3 regions of the Serratia sp. 2723 genome follow, and region 3 is predicted to be linked to each of the others. Evidence: predicted binding sites of a transcription regulator. Region 3 holds the regulator's gene; each other region holds the start of a gene.
The links. Region 3 encodes CRP, which controls carbon source genes, mostly activating them, when cyclic AMP is high. Its sites were predicted from a motif close to ATGTGANNNNNNTCACAT; they were not measured.
Positions count from the first base shown of each region.

Region 1: glpT (glycerol-3-phosphate transporter) is a predicted target of CRP. The motif match lies at 1,296-1,313, and genes of this name have one in related genera.
Region 2: serA (phosphoglycerate dehydrogenase) is a predicted target of CRP. The motif match lies at 2,174-2,191, and genes of this name have one in related genera.

Region 1 covers NZ_JBNDIN010000008.1:129,065-132,345, reverse strand. Annotated here, with positions in the region: gene glpA (anaerobic glycerol-3-phosphate dehydrogenase subunit A) at 1-1,179, opposite strand, end outside; gene glpT (glycerol-3-phosphate transporter) at 1,541-2,893, shown strand; gene glpQ (glycerophosphodiester phosphodiesterase) at 2,998-3,281, shown strand, end outside.
Region 2 covers NZ_JBNDIN010000002.1:50,498-53,778, forward strand. Annotated here, with positions in the region: gene ABIE29_RS03020 (5-formyltetrahydrofolate cyclo-ligase) at 37-645, shown strand; gene serA (phosphoglycerate dehydrogenase) at 693-1,931, opposite strand; gene rpiA (ribose-5-phosphate isomerase RpiA) at 2,314-2,973, opposite strand; gene ABIE29_RS03035 (LysR family transcriptional regulator ArgP) at 3,190-3,281, shown strand, end outside.
Region 3 covers NZ_JBNDIN010000010.1:132,674-135,954, reverse strand. Annotated here, with positions in the region: gene ABIE29_RS16045 (LysR substrate-binding domain-containing protein) at 1-107, shown strand, start outside; gene ABIE29_RS16040 (OsmC family protein) at 113-520, opposite strand; gene crp (cAMP-activated global transcriptional regulator CRP) at 902-1,534, shown strand; gene ABIE29_RS16030 (YccS/YhfK family putative transporter) at 1,591-3,281, shown strand, end outside.

The DNA of each region.
Region 1 (3,281 bases), on a different contig from region 3:
GCTCTGACGGGAACCGGGCAACGCCACTTCCGCCGTGGTACAAAGGCTGTCAATGCCCAGCTTGGCGCAGACCAGGTCGGTGGCCCATTCGGCCATCAGCCGGTAAGTCATCAGTTTGCCGCCGGTAATGGTGATAAACCCCTCCAACCCGTCGCGCGCCGCATGGTCGAGCAGCACGATGCCACGGCTGACGTTGCGCCCAGAGGGATCGTCGTCGCTGGCAACCAGTGGCCGCACCCCCGCATAGGCACGTAGAATGCGCGTTTGCGCCAGTTTCGGGGCCAGCAGCGAACCTTCGCGGATTAATATATCCACTTCCTGTGGCGTCACCACCATGTTGTCTATCTGATCGTAATCGATATGGGTGGAGGTGGTACCAATCAGCGAGATGGTATCGCCAGGCACCAGAATGTCGGCATCTGCCGGTTTGCGGCAACGGTTAATCACCATGTTATTGATGCGATGGCCCAGGATCAGCAACGCCCCTTTAGCAGGGAACATACGGATGCGCAGATCGGCATACTCGGCAATTTGCTGGCCCCAGATCCCGGCGGCGTTGACCACCACCTGAGCATGAATATCGTACTGATGAGCGGCCTGATGATCGAAAACGCGCACGCCCGTCACGCGATCGCCAGTACGCAACAAACCTGTAACCTGATGATAGGTGAGGATTTGTGCGCCATGTTCACGCGCATCAAGCATGTTGGCCGCCGTTAAGCGGAAAGGATCGACGGTGCCATCCGGTACTCGCACCGCGCCGATCAGCGCCGGGTTAGCCGCAGGCTCCAGGCGTAATGCCAGTTCGGGGTCAATGGCTTCGGCCTCAATCCCGGCGCTGCGACAGGCGGTAATAAACTGCTGCTGAAAGGCCAACGAGTCCTGAGGCAAAGTAATAAACAGGCCGTCGGTACGTTCGATGCAGTGGTGGGCAATACGCTTGAGGATACGGTTTTCTTCAATGCATTCCCGTGCCGATTCGCCATCGGTGACCGAATAGCGTGCCCCGCTGTGCAACAACCCGTGGTTGCGGCCGGTAGCGCCAGTGGCGATGTCATGCCTTTCCAGTAAAACGCAACGCAGACCGCGCCGCGCACAGTCACGGGCAATCCCCGCGCCGGTAGCGCCGCCGCCAATGATGATCACGTCCGTTTCGGTGATTAATGAGTTGTTGCTCATCACGCCCCCTGAGCCTGTAGTTATGGGTTTATTTAGCCACAGCCAGTAGGGTCTTTGTTTGATAAGGAACAATAACGAACAGAAAACGAAAACAATATGGCCATAAAAAGCCATGAATGTGACCAACGTCACGCATTTGTGCTATTTAGTCATTCCAAAATGTTAACCGATCACTCAAAATCCGCCACAGTTTCATAAAAGTGTAACAAATGCGCCACCCATCACGGTGATACCGGGGGATTTTCTCTAGCATTGCGCTCGTTATGGAACATTTAACAACACTTCAGGTATCCGCAAGCTCATCTTCAGGACAGCCATTTCCTGTTGAGGCAATAAACAGATAAAGCCATCGGAGGCGCTCATGTTGAGTATTTTTAAGCCAGCCGCACACATTTCTCGTGTGCCAGTCGATAAGGTAGACCCGCTCTACCGTAAACTGCGCTGGCAAATTTTTATGGGGATCTTTTTCGGTTACGCCGCCTATTATCTGGTGCGTAAAAACTTCACCCTGGCGATGCCGTATCTGATCGATCAGGGCTTCAGCCGTGGTGACCTGGGCTTTGCGCTGTCGGGGATCTCCATCGCCTACGGTTTCTCCAAGTTCATCATGGGTTCGGTTTCTGACCGTTCCAACCCGCGTGTATTCCTACCCGCCGGCCTGATCCTGGCCGCTGCCGTCATGCTGTTTATGGGCTTTGTGCCTTGGGCAACCTCCAGCATCGCCGTGATGTTCGTGCTGCTGTTCCTGTGCGGCTGGTTCCAGGGCATGGGGTGGCCGCCTTGTGGCCGGACCATGGTGCATTGGTGGTCACAGAAAGAACGTGGCGGTATTGTTTCGGTATGGAACTGTGCGCACAACGTCGGTGGCGGCCTGCCTCCACTGCTGTTCCTGCTGGGTATGGCCTGGTTTAACGACTGGCATGCGGCGCTGTATATGCCTGCCTTTGGTGCGATCCTGGTGGCCCTGATCGCCTTCGCCTTGATGCGCGACACCCCGCAATCTGTTGGTCTGCCGCCGATTGAAGAATACAAAAATGACTACCCGGATGATTACACCGAAGAAGCAGAAGAAGAGCTGACGGCCAAGCAGATCTTCATGCAGTACGTGCTGCCAAACAAACTGCTGTGGTACATCGCGATCGCCAACGTGTTCGTGTATCTGCTGCGCTATGGCATCCTGGACTGGTCACCAACCTACCTGAAAGAAGTGAAACACTTCGCGCTGGATAAGTCCTCCTGGGCCTACTTCCTGTACGAATACGCCGGTATCCCTGGCACCCTGCTGTGCGGCTGGATGTCGGACAAGGTGTTTAAAGGCAACCGTGGTGCCACCGGGGTGTTCTTCATGGTTCTGGTGACCATCGCCACCATCGTTTACTGGCTGAACCCGGTAGGTAACCCTGGCATCGATATGGCCTGTATGATCACCATCGGCTTCCTGATCTATGGCCCAGTCATGCTGATCGGCCTGCACGCGCTGGAACTGGCACCGAAGAAAGCGGCAGGTACCGCCGCAGGCTTTACCGGTCTGTTCGGTTACCTGGGCGGTTCGGTCGCAGCCAGCGCCATCGTCGGCTATACCGTTGACTACTTCGGTTGGGACGGCGGCTTTATGGTGATGATCGGCGGCAGCATCGGTGCGGTGATCCTGCTGGTGCTGACCATGATCAGCGAGAAGAAACACCACGCAGAAATCGCGGCCAAACGCGGTTAAAAGCTAAGCGGGCGCAGCATGCAGCGCCCCTACCTACCCTTTATCGTCAATCTAAGGCCGCGCTGCGGCCTTTTTCTTACCTCTACAACATGGAGCAACACAGAATGCGGACTCAAACCAAAGCCCTGCTGACAGGGATCATTCTTGCCACTTCAATGCTCAGTGCCGCCCAGGCTGCGGATAAAGTGGTTATCGCTCACCGCGGTGCCAGTGGCTATCTGCCGGAGCATACGTTACCGGCCAAGGCGATGGCCTACGCGCAGGGTGCCGACTTCCTTGAGCAAGATCTGGTGATGACCAAAGACAACGAGCTGGTGGTGTTGCACGACCACTATCTGGATCGCGTCACCGACGTTGCCGAGCGCTTCCCGGACCGGGCGCGTAAAGA
Region 2 (3,281 bases), on a different contig from region 3:
GTGTGTTAACTCACCACGACTGGCGAATCTAACACTATGTCTTTGCAACCTCAGTTCGCTCAGCAACGCCAACTCATCCGTAACGAAATACGCCAACGACGCCGTGCCTTAACGCCCGCTCAACAGCATGATTTCGCCCAGCAAATGGCCTGCAATATTGCGCAACATCCACGCATTCAGGCGGCCAGACACATTGCAGCATTTCTTTCTTTTGATGGCGAACTGGATACAGGCCCGCTGATCGAGCGGCTGTGGCAGCTGGGTAAACAGGTTTATCTGCCGGTTTTGCATCCGTTCAGCCCTGGTAACTTGCTGTTCCTGCATTACACCGCGCAAACAAAACTGGTTAGCAACCGCTTCAAAATCCTTGAGCCAGCACTCGATGTCCGCCATGTCTTGCCGGTGTCACTGCTGGATGTGGTGTTGACGCCGCTGGTCGCCTTCGATTCTGCAGGGCAACGTCTGGGGATGGGCGGCGGGTTTTACGATCGCACCTTACAAAACTGGCAGCACGCAGGTCCCTATCCGATGGGGATTGCACATGATTGCCAACAGGTTAGTGCTTTGCCAGTGGAGCAATGGGATATCCCTCTGCCAGAGATTATTACCCCGTCACACACCTGGTCCTGGCCAATTTCCGCATAGCAAAAGGCCGGATTGCTCCGGCCTTGCTGTTTTCCGTCGGTTACCGATTACAGCAGTAAGCGGGCGCGGATGGTCCCTTCAATTGCTTTCATACGTTGCAATGCGGCATCAGCACGTTCGGTTTCCGCTTCGATATCGATAACCACGTAGCCGATTTCCGAGCTGGTCTGCAGATACTGGGCCGCGATGTTCACCCCTTCTTCAGCGAAGATCTGGTTAATCTGCGTCAGGATACCTGGGCGGTTTTCATGAATATGCAGCAAACGGCTGGCGTTCGGGCCATGAGCTGGCAGCGACACCTCCGGGAAATTGACCGCAGACAGCGTTGAGCCGTTATCGGAATACTTCGCCAGCTTGCCAGCCACTTCATCACCGATATTTTCCTGCGCTTCCTGGGTCGAACCGCCGATATGCGGCGTCAACAGCACGTTATCAAACTCGCACAGTGGAGAATTGAACGGATCGCTGTTGGTTGCCGGCTCTTCCGGGAACACGTCGATTGCCGCACCGGCCAGATGGTCGCTCGCCAAGGCGTTACACAGTGCCGGGATATCCACCACGGTGCCGCGTGAGGCGTTGATCAGGATCGCCCCTGGCTTCATCAGCGCCAGCTCTTCGGTGCCGATCATGTTCTTGGTCGACAGCGTTTCCGGCACGTGCAGCGTGACCACGTCGCTCATATTGAGCAGATCTGACAGATGGCGCACCTGTTGGGCATTACCCAGCGGCAGCTTGTTCTCGATATCGTAGAAGAACACCTTCATCCCCAGACCTTCCGCCAGGATGCCGAGCTGAGTCCCGATATGGCCGTAGCCGATGATCCCCAGCTTCTTGCCCCGCGCTTCATACGAGCCGACAGCCAGCTTTTCCCACTGGCCACGGTGTGCCTTGGCATTGGCCTTCGGGATACCACGCAGCATCAACAGCAGCTCACCCAGCACCATTTCGGCCACGGATCGAGTATTGGAGAAAGGCGCGTTAAACACCGGAATGCCGCGTTTGGTCGCCGCTTTCAAATCAACCTGGTTGGTGCCGATACAGAAACAGCCCACCGCGACCAGTTTCTCTGCGGCCGCGAAGACTTCCTCGGACAGATGCGTACGCGATCGGATACCCACGAAGTGTGCATCACGGATCGATGCCTTCAGCGCTTCGGTGTCTAACGCACCTTTGTGATATTCGATGTTGCTATATCCGGCAGCACGCAGGTTATCTACGGTGCTCTGGTGAACCCCTTCTACCAACAGGAACTTAATCCTGTCTTTCTCCAATGATACTTTTGCCATTTACCCGACCCTATGTTCAGACTTCAGAAGAGCAGCTGTTTCCCCATTAGCTTTCAGTGGCCGCCAGACCGGCAGCAACTCAAAATCAACAGCATGTCCCCCCAACATAACAAAAATAACGCGCCCGGCAATACAAACGATTGCCTGCCCGTTAGCACAAGGCTCAGCGATGTCGGTGGTTTCTGGTGGAAAATACCATTGGGAAAGATTTAGACAGAAGCTTAACGGAGGTTATTATCGTAATGTGACATATGTCACCAAATTTACCGATTTTAAGAAAAGATATTTTAAGACAAGAATTATGCGTGGCGAACCGTTAGCCAGTAAAAAACCGCGAACCGGCTGAGGCTTTGTCAGCAGGCTCGCCGGTTTCACGGCCCGATTATCTGACCACTTTCTTAACGCCATCCGGCGTGCCGACCAGCGCGACATCCGCACCACGGTTGGCAAACAGGCCGACGGTCACCACACCAGCAATGCCATTGATCTTGTTTTCCAACTCGATGGCATCGAGGATTTCCAGGTTGTACACATCCAGGATCACGTTGCCGTTATCGGTCACTACGTTCTGGCGGTATTCCGGCAGGCCGCCCAACTTGACCAGCTCACGTGCCACGTAGGAGCGGGCCATCGGGATCACTTCTACCGGCAAGGGGAATTTACCTAACACATCAACCTGCTTGGTGGAGTCGACAATGCAGATAAACTGACGGGCAATAGCCGCAATGATCTTCTCACGGGTCAGGGCTGCGCCGCCGCCTTTGATCATCTGCATGTGGCCGTTGATTTCATCGGCACCGTCAACGTAGATATCCAACGAATCCACTTCATTGCTATCGAAAACGTGGATCCCCAGGCTTTTCAGCTTGGCGGTCGATGCGTCTGAGCTGGATACCGCGCCTTCGATCTGGTGTTTGATCGAACCCAGCGCATCGATAAAGTGAGCCGCAGTAGAGCCGGTGCCCACGCCCACGATAGTGCCTGGCTTCACGTATTCCAATGCCGCCCAGCCTACCGCTTTTTTCAGTTCATCCTGAGTCATGATGTGTTCATTGCCTATGTACGAAAACGTGTGCGTATTATAGGGTAAATCACCGACAGCAACTTAGGCTAAAACACACTTATTTAACCTGCCGCACATTTATTGCCCTGCCAATGATGCTCGGTCTGTAAAGCTGACCGGGATTTTTTCACCTGAGAAAGTGTAAAAATGTGGCATAGTGCCTGAATCAATTTACTAAAAGGGATCTTCTCTCCGATGAAACGCCCAGACTATAGAACGCTGCAAGCGCTGGACGCGGTGATCCGTGAGCGTGGCTTTGAGCGCGCGGCACAAAAACTTTGCATCAC
Region 3 (3,281 bases):
CACAGGCTCAATATTGCGTACTGTATTCACAAAAATCGCCGCTAACCGTGACGGCACGGCGATTTCTTGATTTATTGCGAGCCCACTGCCTGCGCTACCCTTGGTAGGAGGATCACGCCACTTCGCGGATTTCGAAGCTGTGGCTGATGCTGGCGGCTTTACCCAACATCAAGGAGACGGAGCAGTATTTCTCGGCGGAAAGATCCACCGCGCGCTCTACAGTCTTATCGGTCAGCCCTTTGCCGGTGACAATAAAATGCAGGTTGATATGGGTAAACAGACGTGGCGCTTCTTCACGGCGCTCAGAGGTCAGTTTTACCTCACAGTCACGCACATCGTTACGCCCTTTTTGCAGGATCGACACCACATCAATGGCGCTACAGCCGCCGACGGACATCAACACCATTTCCATCGGGCTTGGCGCTTTATCGCCCGCGTTGCCATCCATCAAAACCTGGTGGCCGGACGCAGACTCACCCAGGAATGTCAGCCCTTCTACCCACTTAACTCTTGCCTGCATGTTACACACTCCGGTTAATTTCTTAAAAACAGGGTACGCTTTCGCATACATTCTGGCAACGTAACCTGATGCTAATCATGCTGAAGCGAGACAACACAAGACACCCGCCTCACTCTGTGCTACAAACAGAGCCGCAATAACTCTTTCCAGGTCACCGATTTCAGGGATACGTCCAAGGAAAGGCCCCTATATTGGTATGTTAACAGAATGTAGCTTGCAGCACTCCCCGCAAGTTAATATGCTAGAGCACAAGCGTATTTCTATAACACGCCTCAAAACCTGTTGATAGCCACAATTAAAACACCAGGCTATAAGCACGTTTTACAGGGAACTCTGACCCCTGTGATACAAGGCAGCGATAACAACAGAGGATAACAGCGAATGGTTCTCGGCAAACCGCAAACAGACCCGACTCTCGAATGGTTCCTGTCTCATTGCCATATCCACAAATATCCATCAAAGAGTACGCTGATTCACCAAGGTGAAAAGGCCGAAACGCTTTACTACATCGTCAAAGGCTCCGTCGCGGTGCTGATTAAAGATGAAGAAGGCAAAGAGATGATCCTGTCCTACCTTAACCAGGGGGATTTCATCGGCGAGCTTGGATTATTTGAAGAAGGCCAGGAGCGTAGCGCCTGGGTACGGGCCAAAACCGCCTGTGAAGTGGCTGAAATTTCCTACAAGAAATTCCGCCAGTTGATCCAGGTAAACCCGGATATCCTGATGCGCCTGTCCGCACAGATGGCTAACCGCCTGCAAGTCACCTCAGAGAAAGTGGGTAACCTCGCCTTCCTTGACGTTACTGGTCGCATTGCACAGACCTTGCTGAACCTGGCAAAACAACCTGATGCCATGACTCACCCAGACGGCATGCAGATCAAGATCACCCGCCAGGAAATTGGCCAAATCGTCGGTTGCTCACGTGAAACCGTCGGTCGTATTTTGAAAATGCTCGAAGATCAAAACCTGATCTCCGCACACGGCAAAACCATTGTCGTGTACGGTACGCGTTAATCCCCAGGGAAACGGTGCAGCAATGCGCCGTTTCTTTGCCTGCTGAATAGCCAACCATGTGGCGCCGTCTGATCTACCACCCGGAAGTCAACTACGCACTGCGGCAAACGCTGGTGTTGTGCCTGCCGGTGGCGTTTGGTTTGCTGATTGGCAACCTGCAACTCGGCATGCTGTTCTCGTTGGTGCCCGCCTGCTGCAACATTGCCGGGCTGGATACGCCACACAAACGCTTTTTCAAACGCCTGATCGTAGGTGGCTCTCTATTCGCACTCAGCAGCTTTCTGCTGCAACAAGCCCTGCTGTGGGACCTGCCGTTACCCTTGCTGATGTTGGCAATGGCGCTGTTACTCGGCGTCAGCGGTGAGATCAGCCCACTACATGCACGCCTGCTGCCAGCCGCACTGGTTGCCGCCATCTTTTCCCTCAGCATGGTAGGCACCGTACCAATCTGGTATGCCCCTTTGCTGTATATCGTTGGCACCGCCTGGTACGGGCTGTTTACCTGGGCCTGGTTCAAGCTGTGGAAAGAGCAGCCGATGCGCGAATCCTTAAGCCAGCTGTATATGCAGTTGGCGGACTATTTTGAAGCCAAATACTCATTACTGACGCAGCACACCGTTCCTGAAACGGCCCTGCCGCCGCTGTTGCAACGCCAACAGCAAGTGATGGATCTGATCAGTCTGCTATACCAACAGCTTAACTTCCTGCCCCATGCCGATAACCTGGAGCAGAAGCGCCTGCAACGCACGTTTCAGGTGGCGCTCGATTTGCAAGAGCACATCACCGTCAGCCTGCATCTGCCGGAAGAAGTGCAAAAGCTGGTGGAGCAAAGCCAGGCCGAAGCGATTATCCGCCGCAACGCCCAGGTGATCGCCACGCGCCTGCGGGTGGTGGCCGACGATATTCTCTATCATCGACACTCTGCGCGTTTCAGTATGAAGAATGAGCTGGCGGCGCTGGAAAAAGTGGCCTCACAACACGCAGATAATCCGGTTGGCCAGTTCTGCTATTACCACTTCAGCCGCATCGCACGCCTGCTGCGCACCCAGCACCCGCTTTACCGCCGCAATCTGATGGCCAATCAGTCACGGCTGCCGTTCTGGCCCGCGGTGGTGAGCTATCTGTCATTCAAATCCAACGCCCTGCGCAACGCCACCAGGCTGGGGGTCATTCTGGCGGCAGGCAGCAGCCTGGGCATGTTGTTCAACCTGCCAAAACCCTATTGGATCTTGCTGACCATCATGCTGGTCAGCCAAAACGGCTATAACGCTACGCGGGTGAGGATCCAGCACCGTGCCCTCGGCACGTTGGCCGGGTTGGTGATTGCCGCCGGGCTGTTGCAACTGCAGATGCCGGAGAACGTGACGCTGAGCATCATGTTGGCGATCACCCTGGCAGCCTATCTGATCCTGCGGAAAAACTACGGGCTGGCGGTGATGGGCTTCACCGTGACCGCCGTCTACACCTTGCAGCTCCTGGCGCTGAATGGCACCCATTTCCTGGTCCCCCGCCTGATCGATACCCTTATCGGCTGCGTATTGGTGTTTGGCGGCACGATCTGGCTATGGCCGCAGTGGCAGAGTGGCCTGCTACGTAAAAACGCCCATCAGGCGCTGGAGCACGATCAGACGGCATTACGCTTATTGCTTGAAGAACAGGAGCCGGACCCCAGCGAACTGGCCTACACGCGTATGCAGGTCAATCAGGCGCATAACGCCCTGTTTACCTCGCTCAATCAGGCAATGCA